Regions from separate parts of the Corallincola spongiicola genome, predicted to be linked through region 2. Evidence: predicted binding sites of a transcription regulator. Region 2 holds the regulator's gene; each other region holds the start of a gene.
What was found. Region 2 encodes sigma-54, which starts transcription at its own class of promoters, with help from an activator protein. Its sites were predicted from a motif close to GTTGGCACGNNNNTNGNNT; they were not measured.

Region 1: the regulator sigma-54 is predicted to act here: its motif matches at 1,337-1,355, upstream of flgB (flagellar basal body rod protein FlgB).
Region 3: the regulator sigma-54 is predicted to act here: its motif matches at 1,076-1,094, upstream of EXY25_RS14150 (putative urea ABC transporter substrate-binding protein).

The regions. Positions count from the first base shown of each region.
Region 1 is NZ_SHLY01000009.1:71,362-73,636, forward strand. It holds gene EXY25_RS17955 (flagellar hook assembly protein FlgD) at 1-478, opposite strand, end outside; gene flgC (flagellar basal body rod protein FlgC) at 500-913, opposite strand; gene flgB (flagellar basal body rod protein FlgB) at 916-1,311, opposite strand; gene EXY25_RS17970 (CheR family methyltransferase) at 1,467-2,275, opposite strand, start outside.
Region 2 is NZ_SHLY01000004.1:241,233-243,507, forward strand. It holds gene lptB (LPS export ABC transporter ATP-binding protein) at 1-381, shown strand, start outside; gene EXY25_RS13275 (RNA polymerase factor sigma-54) at 471-1,967, shown strand; gene hpf (ribosome hibernation promoting factor) at 1,999-2,275, shown strand, end outside.
Region 3 is NZ_SHLY01000005.1:123,851-126,125, forward strand. It holds gene EXY25_RS14140 (protein-disulfide reductase DsbD family protein) at 1-50, opposite strand, end outside; gene EXY25_RS14145 (cyclic nucleotide-binding domain-containing protein) at 364-804, opposite strand; guanidine-I (ykkC/yxkD leader) riboswitch at 1,154-1,252, shown strand; gene EXY25_RS14150 (putative urea ABC transporter substrate-binding protein) at 1,326-2,275, shown strand, end outside.

The sequences.
Region 1 (2,275 bases), on a different contig from region 2:
CCCATTCAAAGCGGGCATTTCCAGCCTCCTTTGCCCCCATCGTAATGGAATGCACCACCTGCCCTGTGGTGTCTTCGATGCGAACGGTGACGTTATTTGTTGGCGCAGATAAACTCACGACACCATCAATGCCTGTGGTATCCGTCTTATGGCTATAGCCTGTCGGTACCAATACCTTTTGGCCCACCAAAGATGAAGCTTGTAGTGCTTGGCTCGAACTCATAATGGAGTTCAAACCTGTCATCTGTTCATTTAGTTGACCGATGCCTTCCGCCGTTGTAAACGAGCTCATCTGCGCCACCATCTCAGCGTTCTCAACCGGTTTAAACGGATCTTGATACGCCAGCTGCTGAGTCAAAAGCTGAAAGAAATCTTCCTGCGACAACATGGTGTCTTTCGGTTGATCACTGATTTCCGTTTGCGGCTCTTGCCAACTCAACTGATCGATATAATTGCTGCTTCCGCTTATCTCACTCACAATTAGCTCTCCTTACCCGACTTACTTGCCGAGCTGAAGCGTACGATTAAGCATCTGCTTTGCCGCATCAGCGATCTGAACATTGGTTTGATAACTTCGAGAAGCCGACATCATGTCCGCCATCTCTTCAACGGTATTAACGTTAGGCTTAAAGATATACCCCTGTTCATCCGCCATCGGGTGCTCAGGATCATATTGTCGAATCAGTGGCTTATCACTTTCGACGATCCCTTTCACCTCAACCGGAACAGCACTCTGGTCGCGCATGGCGCTGTCAAACTGCGCTGCAAATACCGGATGTCGCGCACGGTAAGTGGTATCAATACTGCTCGACACACTGTCAGCGTTAGCGAGGTTACTCGCGGTGGTGTTCAGACGGATAGACTGAGCACTCATTCCTGAACCTGCGACATCTAGAACGTTAAACAGACTCATGCCTATTCTCCTTTAATTGCTGAAGTAAGACCGCGGAACTTACTGCCTAAGAAGGTCAGCGAGGCTTGATGCTCCAAGGCATTTTGCAGGTAGTTATTCCGCTCTACCTGCATATCAACCGTATTTCCGTCGCCCGTATCAGGTTGATTGGGCACGCGATACTTAAGCTCGCCGGTCGGCGGCAAATTGACATTAAAATGCCGCTCATTAGTACTTGCCATGGCAAAGCCCTGCCGCGTCTGCGCATTAGCTAATGCCTGCTTAAAATCGATATCCTGCGCTTTGTATTGAGGGGTATCAGCATTGGCGATATTACTAGCCAAGACTTCAGCCCGCTGGGTACGGATACCGACAGTGTGCTGATGAATTCCCAATGCGCGATCAAAACTAATAGCCATAACGATTCCTCCACTGAAATTGTAAAAGCAATAGTCATGCCAAAGAATTTTTGGCGCTTACACGAAAGGCAAAAGAAGCAATACAAATAGGACAGACAAAAAATGCGCCAACCATGGCGCATTTTTAAGATAAGCAGATTGAGGGAGTAACCAGGCTACTTCTTCACTTTATACACGATCCCCGGATTACAACGGATCATCTCAAAATCATCACTGAGCCCAGTGATCGACTCTGACGCGCCAAGAAACAGGTGTCCTCCCGGGTTCAATGCGCCAGCAAACTGCTTCAATATCTTAGATTTCACTTCAGGAGAGAAGTAAATCAGTACGTTACGACAAAAAATCAGATCAAAACGCCCTAACAAGGCGTAACTATCCAATAAATTACAGTGACGGAAACTGACCAAGCCTCGCACTTTCGCATTCAAGCGCATTTTGTCGCCTGATGCTTCAAAGAACATACGCTTTCTTTCTGGAGACAAACCGCGAGCCAACGCCAAAGAGTCATATTCGGCGAGCTTACACTGCTCCAACATGCTATTGGATATGTCTGTCCCAAGTATCTTTCCACCACCCGGTAATGCCCCCGGCTTATTTTGCTGGTATTCCAACAAACTCATAGCAATAGAGTATGGCTCCTGACCCGAAGAACTTGCCGCCGACCAAATTTTGACGGGGCCACGATGACGAGCATATTCAGGCAGAATACGATTCTTCAACAGTTCAAAAGGATAGGTATCTCTAAACCACAAGGTTTCGTTGGTTGTCATCGCGTCAATCACTGATGCGCGCAGCTCTCGCTCTCTAGGCTGCATCGAGCGACGGATCAACTCAGACATCGATGCCAAACCGAACTTATTCATCAAAGGTGACAAGCGGCTTTTTACCAAATACTGCTTGTTTTCGCCCAGTACGATACCGCACTGTTGCTCTAAAAAGTTCCGAAATTCATTATATTCGGATT
Region 2 (2,275 bases):
GAAACCTTGGAACATCTGCTAGAAGAGTTTAGCATCACTCACATAAGAGATAGCTTAGGTATGTCACTGTCAGGTGGTGAACGCCGTCGAGTAGAGATAGCCAGAGCGCTGGCTGTGGAACCTAGGTTCGTGCTGCTGGATGAGCCTTTCGCTGGCGTAGACCCTATCTCAGTCACAGATATAAAAAAGATTATTCAACACCTTAGAGACCGTGGTCTCGGTGTATTGATCACTGATCATAACGTGCGAGAAACACTCGATGTGTGCGAATATGCTTATATCGTTAGCCACGGAGAGTTAATCGCCGAAGGAAAACCGGAACAAGTGTTAGCCGACCAAAAGGTACGAGACGTATATCTCGGGGAACAATTCCGGCTATAGTGTAAGTAACCAGCGTTGATACATCGGGCTCTTTTGAGTGCCGATTAACGATGACAGCAACAGCATTATTTTAAATGTCACGGAAGTAGATGAAACCGTCATTACAGTTACGTTTAGGTCAGCAACTCACCATGACGCCGCAATTGCAGCAAGCAATCCGGCTATTGCAATTGTCGACGCTCGACCTTCAGCAAGAGATCCAAGAAGCGCTGGATAATAATCCGCTACTCGAGCAAAACGAAGCGGAAGAAACCAGTGAGCAAGTTAATGGTGAAAGCCATACCGCGACTGACAAGCTGGAACAAACCACGGCTAATGCTGAAAATAATCAGTCGGAAGAGCGCGAAGATGCAGCCATGGAAACATCTGAGGCGCTCAACCAACAACAAATCAATGAAGAACTGCCTACCGATACAACCTGGGATGACCACCTTTCAGCAGCGCCCGTTTCAGGTTCCTCGTTCAGTGATGACGCCGACTTTACCTATCAAGGCGAAACCACAGAGTCGTTGCAAGATCATCTGGAATGGCAGATGCAATTAACCCCGTTCACAGATGTCGACAGAGCCATTGCGACATCGATAATCGATGGGATTGATGAATCGGGTTACCTGACGGTCACCGCCGACGATATTCTTACTTCTTTAGGGCAGGAAGATATCGAACTTGATGAAGTAGAAGCGGTCATTAAGCGAGTACAACTGTTCGATCCCATTGGCGTAGGTGCCCGCACATTGCAGGAGTGTCTGCTGGTACAACTCAATCAGTTTGCCAAAGAGACACCTTGGCTAAAAGAGTGCCGCCAGGTTATTGGCCAGTATATTGACCTGCTAGCCAGCCGGGATTATCGCCAATTGATGCGCAAGACCAAACTGAAAGAAGACCAGCTCCGTGAAGTTCTGCGGGTGATCCAATCGTTGAATCCGCGTCCCGGCAGCGCAGTGATCAGCGGTGATGAGCAATATGTGATCCCCGATGTGTCGGTAATGAAAAAAGCTGGACGTTGGGTGGTTGAGCTAAACCCCGACTCGGTACCCAAGCTGAAAGTGAATCAGCAATACGCAGCGATGAGCCGGACGGTAAAGAACACCACTGACAGTCAATATATACGCTCCCACCTGCAGGAAGCGAAGTGGTTTATCAAAAGTCTGGAAAGTCGTAACGACACCCTACTCAAGGTCGCCAACTGTATTGTACAGTTCCAACGCGACTTCTTTGAGTACGGCGATGAAGCGATGAAGCCAATGGTACTCAATGATATTGCCTTAGCGGTTGATATGCACGAGTCCACCATCTCTCGAGTAACCACACAAAAATATATGCATACCCCGCGGGGTATTTTCGAACTCAAGTATTTCTTCTCCAGTCATGTCAGTACTGAAAGTGGCGGAGAATGTTCTTCAACGGCAATTAGAGCGTTAATCAAGAAACTTGTGGCGGCAGAAATCCCTAATAAGCCTTTGTCAGATAGCAAGATTGCTGACCTACTGGCAGATCAGGGAATTCAGGTAGCGCGGAGAACCATTGCGAAGTATCGGGAATCCTTGTCTATTCCACCGTCAAATCAGCGAAAAAGCTTGCTATAGCAGGCAATAAAACTAAATAAGGATGAGGTCTATGCAAATCAATCTTACCGGCCATCATGTAGAAGTAACAGACTCTCTGCGAGAGTATGTCGACGGAAAATTTAGTAAATTAGAGCGCCACTTTGACCACATCAACAATGTCCACGTGATCCTCAATGTTGAGAAATTAACCCAAAAAGCCGAAGCCACACTGCACCTAAATGGTGGAGAGATCTTTGCGAATGCAGAGCATCGTGATATGTATGCAGCTATTGACTCGTTGATCGATAAACTCGATCGGCAAGTAATAAAACACAAAGAAAAGCTAA
Region 3 (2,275 bases), on a different contig from region 2:
AATGCCAACGCGTTGATAACAACAACGAATAGGAACAACCATCTGCTCATCTGTTAGGTACTCTCATTAATCATCTCTATGGGCAATCTGTTGCAGTGCTCAGTGTAGCGCTGACCACTTACCGCTGACTATACGATCCAGACCGATAAAGCGTTCATTTTGTTTCAAGGACGAAACAGTGAACTTGAGAGCACTAGAATGATAGAGGTGCATATGTTTTGGAGATGGAATAAGCCGATCTCCGCGGGCGCATTAAACACTACAGGTTGAGGGCTACTGCATGGTAACTGGGAGAACGATGGTTTTACGTAGAAAATCATCACTTATGTCGCTGCCGCAGAGGGGGCTAGCCACATAATCTATTCATTTATTTATCACTCTTAGTATCGTTTCAGCACAAAGCATGGAGATGTTTTTGTACAAGGCTAAGGCGATAGCAGGTTCATTTTTTTCAAAGAAAGCAATATGTTCAAATTGCAACGATAGCATTTTTACTGGTTCAAGCACGCGGGCTTTGACCCCCGGGCTGCGTTTGAAAAGTAAACCAAATATACCGACAAAATAGGATTGGTAAGATTCCATCACCAATGATTCCGCTGCGCCTCGCTCTTGCCGGTAATAACCGACTTTACCCGAGAGAATGAGGCTTAGCCTGTCAAAGCAAACACCATCTGAAATCAATATCTCACCCGCTGGTATCTCTTCAATTACCGCGTATTTTGCCAACACAACATGTTGCCGGTGGCTTAGGTCTTTGAAGACAGCCAATGAATGCAGCAGATCTATCATTTCGTTTTGTGTCATCGTGACTTTGCCCGAGTTTCTGTTGGCTCGTTATGAAGCTAGAAAACGTTGCTATGTCAAAAGCATAGCCTAATATCTCGCGACAATAATCGGAGTGAAGCAGCATTCTGTTTCGATGGTCGAGTATTGCTTTCTTAACTAGGTTGGACGATGCACTCTAATTGCCCAATCGCAGTGATATAGATCTCGTTGGTTGCACCGTTTGGGGGCGGTGGTTTATCTGTTTTGAACTCTATTTTATTTAATTAACTGTTTTATAGGTGTTTTATTGATTGGCACAGCATTTGTATTAGTATTTGCAGCAGAAGAGTTGATGGCGTTGTTTGCCTTTACTGTTCCGACAATTTGGAAAATAGTTGGCTAGGGTTCCGGCTTGCCTTGCAAGTGTCTGGTCCGAGAGCGAACGACCTCTTTCGAGGTTACACGGCGGGATAAAAGCCCGGGAGGATGAACCGAAGGCAGTGATGCCGTCGTCACCTTCTGCGCAAATAAAAAACGCCAATACGAAAGGGGTACGCTCAATGAAAATCAAAGCCACGGCACTCGCGCTATTACTGCTCGCATCTCCCGCTTCATTCGCTAAAGACAACTTCAAGATCTGTTGGTCCATCTACGTTGGCTGGATGCCTTGGCATTACGGCGAGGCGGAAGGCATCGTCAACAAATGGGCGGACAAATATGACATCGAGATCGATGTTGTGCAGATCAACGACTACGTTGAGTCGATCAACCAGTACACCGCAGGCGCCTTTGACGGCTGTACCATGACCAACATGGATGCCCTGACCATTCCCGCCGCTGGCGGTGTTGATTCTACCGCACTGATTGTTGGTGATTTCTCCAACGGCAATGATGGCGTAGTGCTAAAAGAGGGCGCGTCACTGGCCGACATTAAGGGCCAACAGGTGAATCTGGTTGAGCTGTCGGTTTCCCATTATCTATTGGCGCGCGGTTTGTCGACCGTGGGTTTGAGTGAAAAAGATATTAAGGTGGTTAACACCTCTGATGCGGATCTAGTGGCTGCGTTTACGACGAAAGATGTGACCGCGGTGACTACCTGGAACCCGCTGCTGTCTGAGATCACGACCATGCCGAACGCGGCGAAGGTATTTGATTCTTCGCAGATCCCTGGTGAGATCATCGATCTGTTAGTGGTTAACACCGACACCCTGAAAGAAAACCCTGCTTTTGGTAAAGCCTTGGTGGGCGCCTGGTACGAGATCATGGGTGTGATGAGCACTGATGGCGACGTCGGTGAGAAAGCCCGTTACGCCATGGGAGTGGCTTCCGGTACCGACTTGAAAGGTTACGAAGCACAGCTTGCATCTACCAAGATGTTCTACACCCCCGCTTCAGCGGTTGAGTTCACCACCAGTGCACAGTTGAAAGACACCATGAAGTACGTGGCCGAATTCTCATTCGAGCATGGCTTATTGGGTGATGGTGCTGCCGATGCCACGTTTATCGGTAT